3 regions of the Kitasatospora sp. NPDC004289 genome follow, and region 2 is predicted to be linked to each of the others. Evidence: riboswitches for the same ligand, from Rfam matches in the RefSeq annotation. Region 2 holds a riboswitch; each other region holds the start of a gene.
The links. A riboswitch is a leader RNA that binds a small molecule or an ion and turns the genes downstream of it on or off. The one in region 2 is predicted to bind cobalamin.
Positions count from the first base shown of each region.

Region 1: it holds a riboswitch for cobalamin, as region 2 does, so the genes downstream of both, ACWEPF_RS31535 (ribonucleoside-diphosphate reductase subunit alpha) here and metE (5-methyltetrahydropteroyltriglutamate--homocysteine S-methyltransferase) in region 2, are expected to answer to the same signal.
Region 3: it holds a riboswitch for cobalamin, as region 2 does, so the genes downstream of both, ACWEPF_RS04230 (cobalamin biosynthesis protein) here and metE (5-methyltetrahydropteroyltriglutamate--homocysteine S-methyltransferase) in region 2, are expected to answer to the same signal.

Region 1 covers NZ_JBSGEL010000065.1:3,268-6,532, forward strand. The annotation lists gene ACWEPF_RS31535 (ribonucleoside-diphosphate reductase subunit alpha) at 1-1,800, opposite strand, end outside; cobalamin riboswitch at 1,959-2,083, opposite strand; gene ACWEPF_RS31540 (hypothetical protein) at 2,244-3,143, shown strand; gene ACWEPF_RS31545 (glycoside hydrolase family 26 protein) at 3,229-3,265, shown strand, end outside.
Region 2 covers NZ_JBSGEL010000107.1:7,584-10,848, forward strand. The annotation lists gene ACWEPF_RS37220 (serine hydrolase domain-containing protein) at 1-1,078, opposite strand, end outside; cobalamin riboswitch at 1,288-1,526, shown strand; gene metE (5-methyltetrahydropteroyltriglutamate--homocysteine S-methyltransferase) at 1,666-3,265, shown strand, end outside.
Region 3 covers NZ_JBSGEL010000004.1:160,872-164,136, reverse strand. The annotation lists gene ACWEPF_RS04240 (helix-turn-helix domain-containing protein) at 1-685, opposite strand, end outside; gene ACWEPF_RS04235 (YidB family protein) at 1,007-1,534, opposite strand; cobalamin riboswitch at 1,568-1,749, shown strand; gene ACWEPF_RS04230 (cobalamin biosynthesis protein) at 1,819-2,775, shown strand; gene ACWEPF_RS04225 (cobyric acid synthase) at 2,772-3,265, shown strand, end outside.

The sequences.
Region 1 (3,265 bases), on a different contig from region 2:
GGCGCGCAGCGCGTCCCAGCGGTCGGCCCACGCGGGGGTGACGCCGAAGTGGTCGATGTGCAGCTGGCCGCGGGCGGCCCGGGTCTCGCCGTACGCCTCGTGGCGGCCGAACTGCTCGGCCAGCTCGCTGGAGCGCTCGTAGGCGGTGAGCATGATGCGCTCGGCGATCAGCGTGGAGAGCTGCTTGGCCTCGGCGGAGTCGAAGTCCAGGCGGAGCTGGAAGAAGACGTCCTGAAGACCCATCACCCCGAGGCCGACCGGCCGCCAGCGGGAGTTGGAGGTCCCGGCCTCGGTGGTCGGGTAGAAGTTGATGTCGATGACCCGGTCCAGGAAGGTCACGGCGGTGCGCACGGTGGCGTCCAGCCGCTCCCAGTCCATCGCGTTCACCAGGTCGGCGACGGTGGCGCCCGCGGCGACGTGGGCGCCCAGGTTGACCGAGCCGAGGTTGCAGACGGCGGTCTCGGAGTCGTCGGTGACCTCGATGATCTCGGTGCAGAGGTTCGAGGAGTGCACCACGCGGCCGGGCAGCGCGGTCTGGTTGGCGGCCCGGTTGGAGGCGTCCTTGAAGGTCATCCAGCCGTTGCCGGTCTGCGCCAGGGTGCGCATCATCCGGGCGTAGAGGGTCTGCGCCGGGATGGTGCGGACGGCCTTGCCGGCCTGCTCGGCCTTGAGGTAGGCCTCGTCGAACTCGGCGCCCCAGAGGTCGACCAGCTCGGGCACGTCGGCCGGGGAGAACAGCGACCAGTCGGCGTTGGCGTTCACCCGGCGCATGAACTCGTCCGGGATCCAGTGCGCGAGGTTCAGGTTGTGGGTCCGGCGGGCCTCCTCGCCGGTGTTGTCGCGGAGCTCCAGGAACTCCTCGATGTCCGCGTGCCAGGTCTCCAGGTAGACGCAGGCCGCGCCCTTGCGGCGGCCGCCCTGGTTCACCGCGGCGACCGAGGAGTCCAGGGTGCGCAGGAACGGGACGATGCCGTTGGACTTGCCGTTGGTGCCGCGGATCAGGCTGCCGCGCGAGCGGATCCGGGAGTAGGAGAGGCCGATGCCGCCGGCGTGCTTGGAGAGCCGGGCGATCTGGGCGTACCGGTTGTAGATCGAGTCCAGGTTGTCCAGCGGCGAGTCCAGCAGGTAGCAGGAGGACATCTGCGGGTGCTTGGTGCCGGAGTTGAACAGCGTCGGGGAGCTGGTCAGGTACTCCAGACGGCTCATCAGCTTGTAGAGCTCGGCCACCTCGGCCACCGACTTCTCGGTGTCGCCGACCGCCAGGCCCGCCGCGACCCGGAGCAGGAAGTGCTGCGGGGTCTCGATCACCTGACGGGTGATCGGGTGGCGCAGCAGGTAGCGGGACTGCACGGTGCGCAGGCCGAAGTACTCGAAGCGGTCGTCGCCGGCCGTGTCGATCAGACCGTTGAAGGCGGCCGCGTGCTTGGCCACGAAGGCCGCGGTGACGTCGCCGATCAGGCCCTCGGCGTGGCCGACGGCGATCGAGGCGGCGAAGGAGACGGCGCCCTGCGAGACGGCCTCGTCCTGGATCTCCAGGGCGAGCAGCCGGGCCGCGAGCTTCGAGTACTGCGGGTCCTCGGCGATCATCGAGGCGGCAGCCTCCACGGCGAGGCCGCGCAGCTCGGCGAAGTCCGACCCGGCGTGCCGGCCGCGCAGCGCAGCGGCCGCGACGTGGCCCGGGTCCACCTGGGGGAGGTCGGCGCTGCGGTCCGTGAGGAGCCGGAGGAGGGCGGCGCCCGGGTCGGTCCGGTCTTCGGCGGTTCCCTGGGCGGGCAGGGCAACTGAGGCAGCGATGGTCAAGGCGCTTCTCTCCTGGCGGCGGCGGTCGGCATGGCTGCCGGGCCGAATCGGGCGCAGGGGAGTACGGCGCGGACACCGTCACGGCGCGCGCGATCCACCCCCGGCCCACCCGCGAGGCCCGGACGTCACTGCTGTGCTCCAAGGCGTCTGCGGGGAAGCCGTGTGGCACACCGTCGGCAGGTCACCGGACTCGCGGGCGGTCGTACCGGAAGCCCGCTCACCGTTGCGGGGCAGTCCCGGACTTCCACCGGAGTTCCCCTGCATCGACAGCGAGAGCGAGCATACATGTAGTGCTACCTGGCTCGGCGGACCCCACATCTTGTGTGGTGTCGTGTAGCGCAGTGGTGGCCCGCAGTGATGGGCGTACGCCCGGCGGGAGGCCTTGCCAGGACCCGGGACCGCCCCTGTCTGGGGGTTCCGGCGATGGCCTAGGATCTGCGCACATGAGTGATGGGGTGGGCATGAACGGTGGCAACGGGCAGCAGCCCGGTCAGGAGTACCCGCAGTACCAGCAGCAGTATCCGGCGTTCGGCCCGCCGCCCGGCGGACCGGACTGGGACGCGATGGCGCAGCGGGCGCAGGACGACGCCAAGCGCAAGACCCGGATGCGGCTGCTGCTCGGCGTGGTCGCGCTCGCGGTCGTCGGCGGGCTGGTCGCGGTGGCGGTCTCGGTGTCCTCGAAGGGCGGCGACCCGGTGGCCAAGCCGACCGGAGCGGCCTCGAACAGCCCCACGGCCGGGAAGACCGGCTCCAGCCCGACGGCCACCGCGGGGGAGAGCAAGGCGCCCGTGCCGGCCCCCGGGACCCCGCTCGCGGGTGACGACGCGTCGCTCAAGGCCATCTGGGACGCGAGCACGGACAAGGCCGCGGTGGACCCGGCCGCGTTCTTCCCCGACCAGACCATCGACTTCGGCGGCGCCACCTGGACGCGGCGCAGCGCGACGACGGTCACCCCGTGCTGGCACGCCATCACCGGCGGGCTCGCGGACGTGATCGAGAATCAGGGCTGCCGGCAGGTGCTGCGGGCCACCTACGTGCTGAACGACAGCGCCGTGGTGGTCGGCGTGGCGGTCTTCGACAAGCGGCTCCAGGCGGAGACGGCGACGAACAACGTCAACGGGCAGATCAAGGGCCTCCAGGTGGAGGGCATGAAGGACTTCTGCCAGGAGGTGGGCTGCGCGAACACGCACGGCTCGCTCGGCCGGTTCGCCTACTTCACGGCCGCGGGTTCGGCGAAGGAGGGCGGCGTCGTCGCGGACAAGGTCGCCACCGACGCCGGGCCGGGCTTCGCCGCCCGGGTGCGCGCGACGCTGGAGAAGCGGGCCCTCTCGCAGGCCGGCTGACCGGTGTGACCCGGAGTCAGCTCCGCCCGGTGGTCCGGATACTGTCTCCCCGTCAAGGATGATCAGGATCGTTCAGGGGGAGTCCGTGAGATCTCTGCGGGGCCGGCACGGCGGTGCTGTGA
Region 2 (3,265 bases):
CGGTGGCGCCGCCGACGGTCTCGAAGCCCGGGATCGCCCCGCCGTGGCCCCAGGCGAGGCCGCCGCAGGAGAGCGGTCGGCTGACCAGCCCGAGCCCGTAGCGGGCACCGGGGCCGATCGCCTCGGCGGGGACGGTGGTGCGCATCTCGGCCAGCTGGGCCGCGGGCAGCAGCCGGCCGGCCAGCAGCGCGCCGTAGAACCGGTTGACGTCGCTGTTGGTCGACACGACGGCACCGGCCGCCCAGCCCCAGGACGGGTCCAGCTCGCTGTAGTCGCGCAGCGAGCCGTCGGCGGTGCGCTGGTACCCCTTGGGGTGGGCCTCGTGGATCGTCCGGTCCCCGGGAGCGGGGAAGTAGGTGTGCCGCAGGCCGATCCGGTCGATGACCCGCTTGGTGATCTCCTCGCCGAGCGGACGCCCGGTGACCTTCTGGATGATCAGGCCCGCCAGCAGGTAGTTGGTGTTGTTGTACTCCCACTGGGTGCCGGGCGCGGAGTGGGCCTTCTGGGCCAGTGCGGCGTCGAGGAGTTCGCGCGGCTCGTAGTAGCGCCCGGGGTCGCTCAGGACCGCGCCCTGGTTCACGTACTCGGGCAGGCCGCTGGTGTGCTGGAGCAGCTGACGGACCGTGATCTTCCGGCCGTCGATGCCCTCCCCGCGCACCAGGCCCGGGAGGTAGGTGTCGACGGACGCGTCCAGGGCGACCTTGCCCTCGGCGACCAGCTGGAGCACCAGCACGGCGGTGAACGCCTTGGTGTTGCTGCCGATCCTCACCTGCCCGTCCACCGGCACCTTGGCCTTGGTGACCGCGTCGCCGACACCGGCGGTGTAGGTGCGGCTGCGGCCGTCGCGGCCCTTGACGGTGGCCAGGGCCGCGGGCACGCCGTCGTTCTTGACCAGGGCGTCCAGGCGCTGCTGCACGGCGTCCGGCCGTGGGCCGGCGAAGGCCTCGGCCGGTGCCAGGGCACCGGCCAGCACGGCGGCGGTGGTCGCGGCGGTGACGGCCGCGGCCACCCCTCGGCGGGTGGTGCGGCGGGTGGTGCCGCGGGTCGGGCGGTGCTGCTGCGGTGCGTGCTCGTTCATCGTCGGGCCCTCCTGTTCGAGCGCCGGACCTCGTCCCGGCGCCCTTCCAGAGGACCATCCGACGGACCGTCAATCCGTCGTCGTCCGGGACGAGATGACCTCCGGGAACGTGCTCCGGGGGCGGGCCCGCCCCCGGGACCGTGGTCCTGGGCCCGTCTCGAAGCCGCTTCCGACATGCGGACGTGCGGGACAGGACCGGCGCGGGGGCCTAGGGTGGGAACCGCAGTCGGTTCGCCCTGACAGCCGGTCAGGTGCGTCGCAAGAGGGAACCCGGTGACGCCTTTCATCTGGCCATTCCGGGACTGCCCCGCAGCGGTGAGTGGGAACGACCGCCGTCACACGCACTGGGCCCGTGACGGGCCCGGGAAGCGACGGCCACTAGGTGTCCGCCCTGTCCAGGACGGACGTGCCCGCGAGTCCGAAGACCTGCCACTGCCCGCGTGCACCCCGCACGCGGTGATCTCGGTGACCTCGTGGGCGGGTCGACGGAACGGACGGGCACATCCTGGTGCCGCGTCCGCACTGTCACACCTCCTCGCCCGCGCGCCCTCCCGGGATCGCAGCGCGACTCGCGAAGGAGAGTCTCCGTGACCACCAGCACCACCGCCTCGCAGGCCACCGTCCACGGCTACCCCCGACAGGGGCCGAACCGTGAGCTGAAGAAGGCGATCGAGGGCTACTGGAAGGGCACCGTCACCGCCGACGCCCTCCACTCCACCGCCGCCGAACTCCGGTGCGCCAACTGGCGCAGCCTCGCCGGGGTGGGCATCACCGAAGTCCCCACCGGGGACTTCTCGTTCTACGACCACGTGCTGGACACCACCGTGGCCGTCGGCGCGATCCCGGCCCGTCACCGTGCCGCCGTGCAGGCCGACCCGCTGGACGGCTACTTCGCCATGGCCCGTGGCAACCAGGACGTCGCTCCGCTGGAGATGACCAAGTGGTTCGACACCAACTACCACTATCTGGTGCCGGAGTTGGGCCCGGACACGGTCTTCGCGGCGAACTCCGCCAAGGCGGTCGGCGAGCTCCGCGAGGCGATCGCGCTCGGCCACAAGGGCCGCCCGGTCCTGGTCGGCCCGCTGACCTACCTGCTGCTCGCCAAGCCCGCACCCGGCGTGGCCTCCGACTTCCAGCCGATCACCCTGCTCGACCGCCTGCTGCCGGTCTACGCCCAGCTGCTGGCCGAGCTCAAGGCCGCCGGCGCCGAGTGGGTCCAGCTCGACGAACCCGCCCTGGTCCAGGACCGCACCCCCGCCGAACTCAACGCCGCCACCCGGGTGTTCCGTGACCTCGGCGCGCTGACGGAGCGTCCGAAGATCCTGGTCACCACCTACTTCGACCGGGTCGGCGACGCTCTGAAGGTCCTCGCCAAGGCCCCGGTCGAGGGCGTCGGCCTCGACTTCACCGGCCCGGCCGCCGCCAACCTGGCCGACCTCGCCGCCGTCGGCGGCCTGCCCGGCAAGCGCCTGGTCGCCGGAGTGGTGGACGGCCGCAACATCTGGATCAACAACCTGGAGAAGTCGCTCGCGACCCTGGCCACCCTGCTCGGCCTGGCCGACCGGGTGGACGTCGCCCCGTCCTGCTCGCTGCTGCACGTCCCGCTGGACTCCGCCGCCGAGCGCGACATCGACCCGCAGATCGCCCGCTGGCTCTCCTTCGCCCGCCAGAAGACCACCGAGGTCAGCCTGCTCGCCCGCGGTCTGCGCGAGGGCACCGACACCATCGCGCCCCAACTCGCCGCCAACCGTGCCGACCTGGCCTCCCGGGCCGGCTCCCCGATCACCCACGACCCGGCCGTCCGGGCCCGGGTCGCGGCCACCACCGAGACCGACGCCCACCGCGGGCAGGCCTACCCGGAGCGGGCCGCGGCCCAGCGGGCCAGGCTCGCGCTGCCGCTGCTGCCCACCACCACCATCGGCTCCTTCCCGCAGACCGCCGAACTCCGCATCGCCCGGGCCGACCTGCGGGCCGGCCGGATCGACGCGGCCGCCTACCAGGAGCGGATGCGGGACGAGGTCCGCGAGGTGATCGAGTACCAGGAGAAGGCCGGCCTCGACGTCCTGGTCCACGGCGAACCCGAGCGCAACGACATGGTCCAGTACTTCGCCGAACAGCTCACCGGCTACCTCGCCACCCAGCACGGCTGGGTGCAGTCCTACGGCACCCGCTACGTCCGCCCGCCGG
Region 3 (3,265 bases), on a different contig from region 2:
GAATGTCGGTGGGCCGGGCCGCGAGCAGTTCCCAGAAGCGCTGGAGCGGCGGCACGTCGGGCTGCTGCTCGGCGACGGGGGCGGGCGCGGCGCCCCAGTGCATCGGCACGACGTGGTCCTGCTGGAGGTCGGCGAGGACGCTCTCCAGGACGGAGCGGGGCACCGGCAGCAGCTTGGCGACCGGCTTCACCTGGCTCTGCCAGCGGCCGTCCACGCACTGCCGCAGGCACTTCTCCAGGGCGTCCTGACGGTTGGTCACCCAGGCGAAGGCCCGGAGGGTGAGGCCGAGGACCTGGGCGAGTTCCCAGGACTGCTCCGGGTCTCCGGGCCAGCTGCCGGTCAGCTCGGCCTGTTCGTAGACGCGCAGGGCCACGCCGATCCGGCGGGCGGCCTGCTCCTGGGTGAGCTCCCGGGCCACCCGGAAGTCGCGCAGGCTCGACGGGGCGGTGCCCATCAGCTGCGCCGGCGGGCACCAGAGGGCGCGGGCCAGGGCGATGAACTCGGTCTCGTCCGGGCGGTACTCCCCGGTCTCCCAGCCGATCACGTGGGTGGGCAGCAGCCGCACCCCGTGCGCGGCCATGCCGGCCGCGACCTGATCGGGCGTCAGCCCGAGGCCCACCCGGTGGGCCCTCGCGGCGGCGGGTGAGAACGGGACCGGCGTGGGGGTGGGCGGTCTGCGGCGCATGCCCAGACCGTAGGTGCGGCCCGGCTGCCGCCTGCACCCGCTGAACGCACGAACCGGATTCCCGGCCCGGGGCGCGGCGCTGGAGTTTCCTACCACTACTGACGGGTGATCACCCAGGGCCGCTCGGAGATAACGACGGCGAGGAGCGCCCCGCAGGGGCGCGGGGAACTGCGCGGGTCGGAAGGCGGCCCACCGGCAACTGAACCGCCGTCAGCCAGTTGCACCTGCTGCCGTTCCCCCGCGCGCCCGCGCGGCGGAGCCGCAGATCAGCAGAGTCTCGCGCCCCCGGGGTGACCACCTACGTCCCCCGCGCGCTGGTCGCTACATCTTGCCGAAGAGCTCCTCGATGGTGGCCGGGGTGGGGAGTTCGCCGTTGGGGGTGAGGCGGTCGACCGTCGACGGGAGGTGGGTGGCGAGGGTGTCGGCGGCCTGGTCGGGGGTGATGCCGGCGTTGCGGGCGAGCATCTCGAGTTCGCCGGGCGGGAGGGCGGCGGCGAGTTCGGGGCCGGTGACGGGGTGGTTGTCGCCGGTGCCGACCCAGGATCGGGCCTGGGAGCCGAGACCGCCCTCCGTCAGCTGCTGGAGCAGGGCGCCGAGCCCGTTGCCCCGCCCGGCGCCGTTCGCGGCCAGCGAGCCGAGCAGGATGGAGAGCAGGTTCCCCGCGCTGGCGTTCCCACCGCCGCTGCCGCCGAGCAGGCCGCTGAGGAGTTTGCCGAGATCGGTCATCGCCGTCCCTCTTGTTTCTTCCGGGTCCGGTACGGCGACGGTGCCGTGCCACGGCCAGCCTGCCGCCGCCGCAGGCGCGCCGCACGGCGGGGCGGACAACCGTGTGACCAACCCCTCCGCCACCGTTGTTGACGCCCGGTCGAGGGGCGTGGTGGGATCTTTCAGCCAATCGGAGGCAAGGAGAGGAAGCCGGTGCGAATCCGGCGCGGTCCCGCCACTGTCACCGGGGAGCACGCTCGAACCATGGTCACGACGGCCCGCCCAGGCGGCTGTTGGAAGGCCCGAGGGTGTGTCCGACCCGGAAGCCAGGAGACTCTCGCCCCCGCTACGTCGATCCAGGGCGCGGACCCTGAGTGAGGACACGCACTGATGCCGCCTGCCCGGAGCCACGCCGACTCGCCCGCACCGTGCGCCGTCTGACCCCCTTTCTGCTGGGCGCCGCCGCCGGCTACCTGGCGGACGCCCGCTTCGGCGATCCCCGGCGCGGCCATCCGGTGGCGCTGTTCGGTACGGCCGCGACGCGGCTGGAGCGCCGGATCTGGCGCGACGACCGCGCCGTGGGTGCCGCGTACACCGCCGTCTGCGTCGGGGCCGTCGCCGCGGGGGCTGCGCTGGCCGGGCGGGCCGCGCGCCGCAGCCCGGTGGCGAGTGCCGCGCTGGCCGCCGCCGCGACCTTCACGGTGCTGGGCGGCAGCTCACTGACCAAGGAGGCCCGGACCATCGGGGCCTCGCTGGAGGCCGGGGACCTGACGGCGGCCCGGGAGCGGCTGCCGCACCTGTGCGGGCGGGATCCGAGCGGCCTGGACGGGCAGCAGATCGCCCGCGCGGTGGTGGAGTCGGTGGCCGAGAACACCGCCGACGCCGTGGTGAACGCGCTCACCTGGGGGGCGCTGGCCGGGACGCCCGGGCTGCTGGCCTTCCGGGCCGTCAACACCTTGGACGCCATGGTGGGCCACCGCTCGGCGCGGTACCTGCGGTTCGGCTGGGCCTCGGCGCGGCTGGACGACGTGGCGGGCTGGCCGGGGGCGCGGCTGACCGCGCTGCTGACGGTGGCGGCCGCGCCGGAGCCGGGGACGGCCTGGCGGGTGTGGCGGCGTGACGGTTCGTCACACCCGAGCCCGAACGCCGGGCAGGCGGAGTCGGCCTTCGCGGGGGCCCTGGGGGTGCGCCTCGGGGGCACGCTGCAGTACGGGGAGCGCGTGGAGCACCGGCCGGTGCTCGGGGCGGAGCTGCGCCCCGTGGGCGTGCGGGACATCGAGCGGGCCTGCGCCCTGTCGCGCCGGGTGGGCGTGCTGGCGCTGGGCGTCGCACTGGTCGGACGGGCCGTCATCTCCGGTGCGGGCCGGAAGAGGAGGACAACGTGAGCAACGCGCTGCTGGTCGCCGGGACCACCTCGGACGCCGGGAAGAGCGTCGTGACGGCGGGCATCTGCCGCTGGCTGGCCCGGCAGGGGGTGCGGGTCGCCCCGTTCAAGGCGCAGAACATGTCGCTGAACTCCTTCGTCACCGCCGACGGCGCCGAGATCGGCCGGGCCCAGGCGATGCAGGCGCAGGCGGCCCGGGTGGAGCCGGAGGCGGCGATGAACCCGGTGCTGCTCAAGCCCGGGGCGGATGCGCGCAGCCAGGTGGTGCTGCTGGGCAAGCCGGTGGCCGAGGTCGGCGCGCTGGACTACCGGGAGCGCAAGCCGTACCTGCTGGAGCGCTCGCTGGAGTGCCTGGCGGACCTGCGCAGCCGGTTCGAGGTGGTGGTCTGCGAGGGCGCCGGTTCGCCGGCCGAGATCAACCTGCGGGACCGGGACATCGCCAACATGGGGCTGGCCACCGCGGCGAAGCTGCCCGTGGTGGTGGTCGGCGA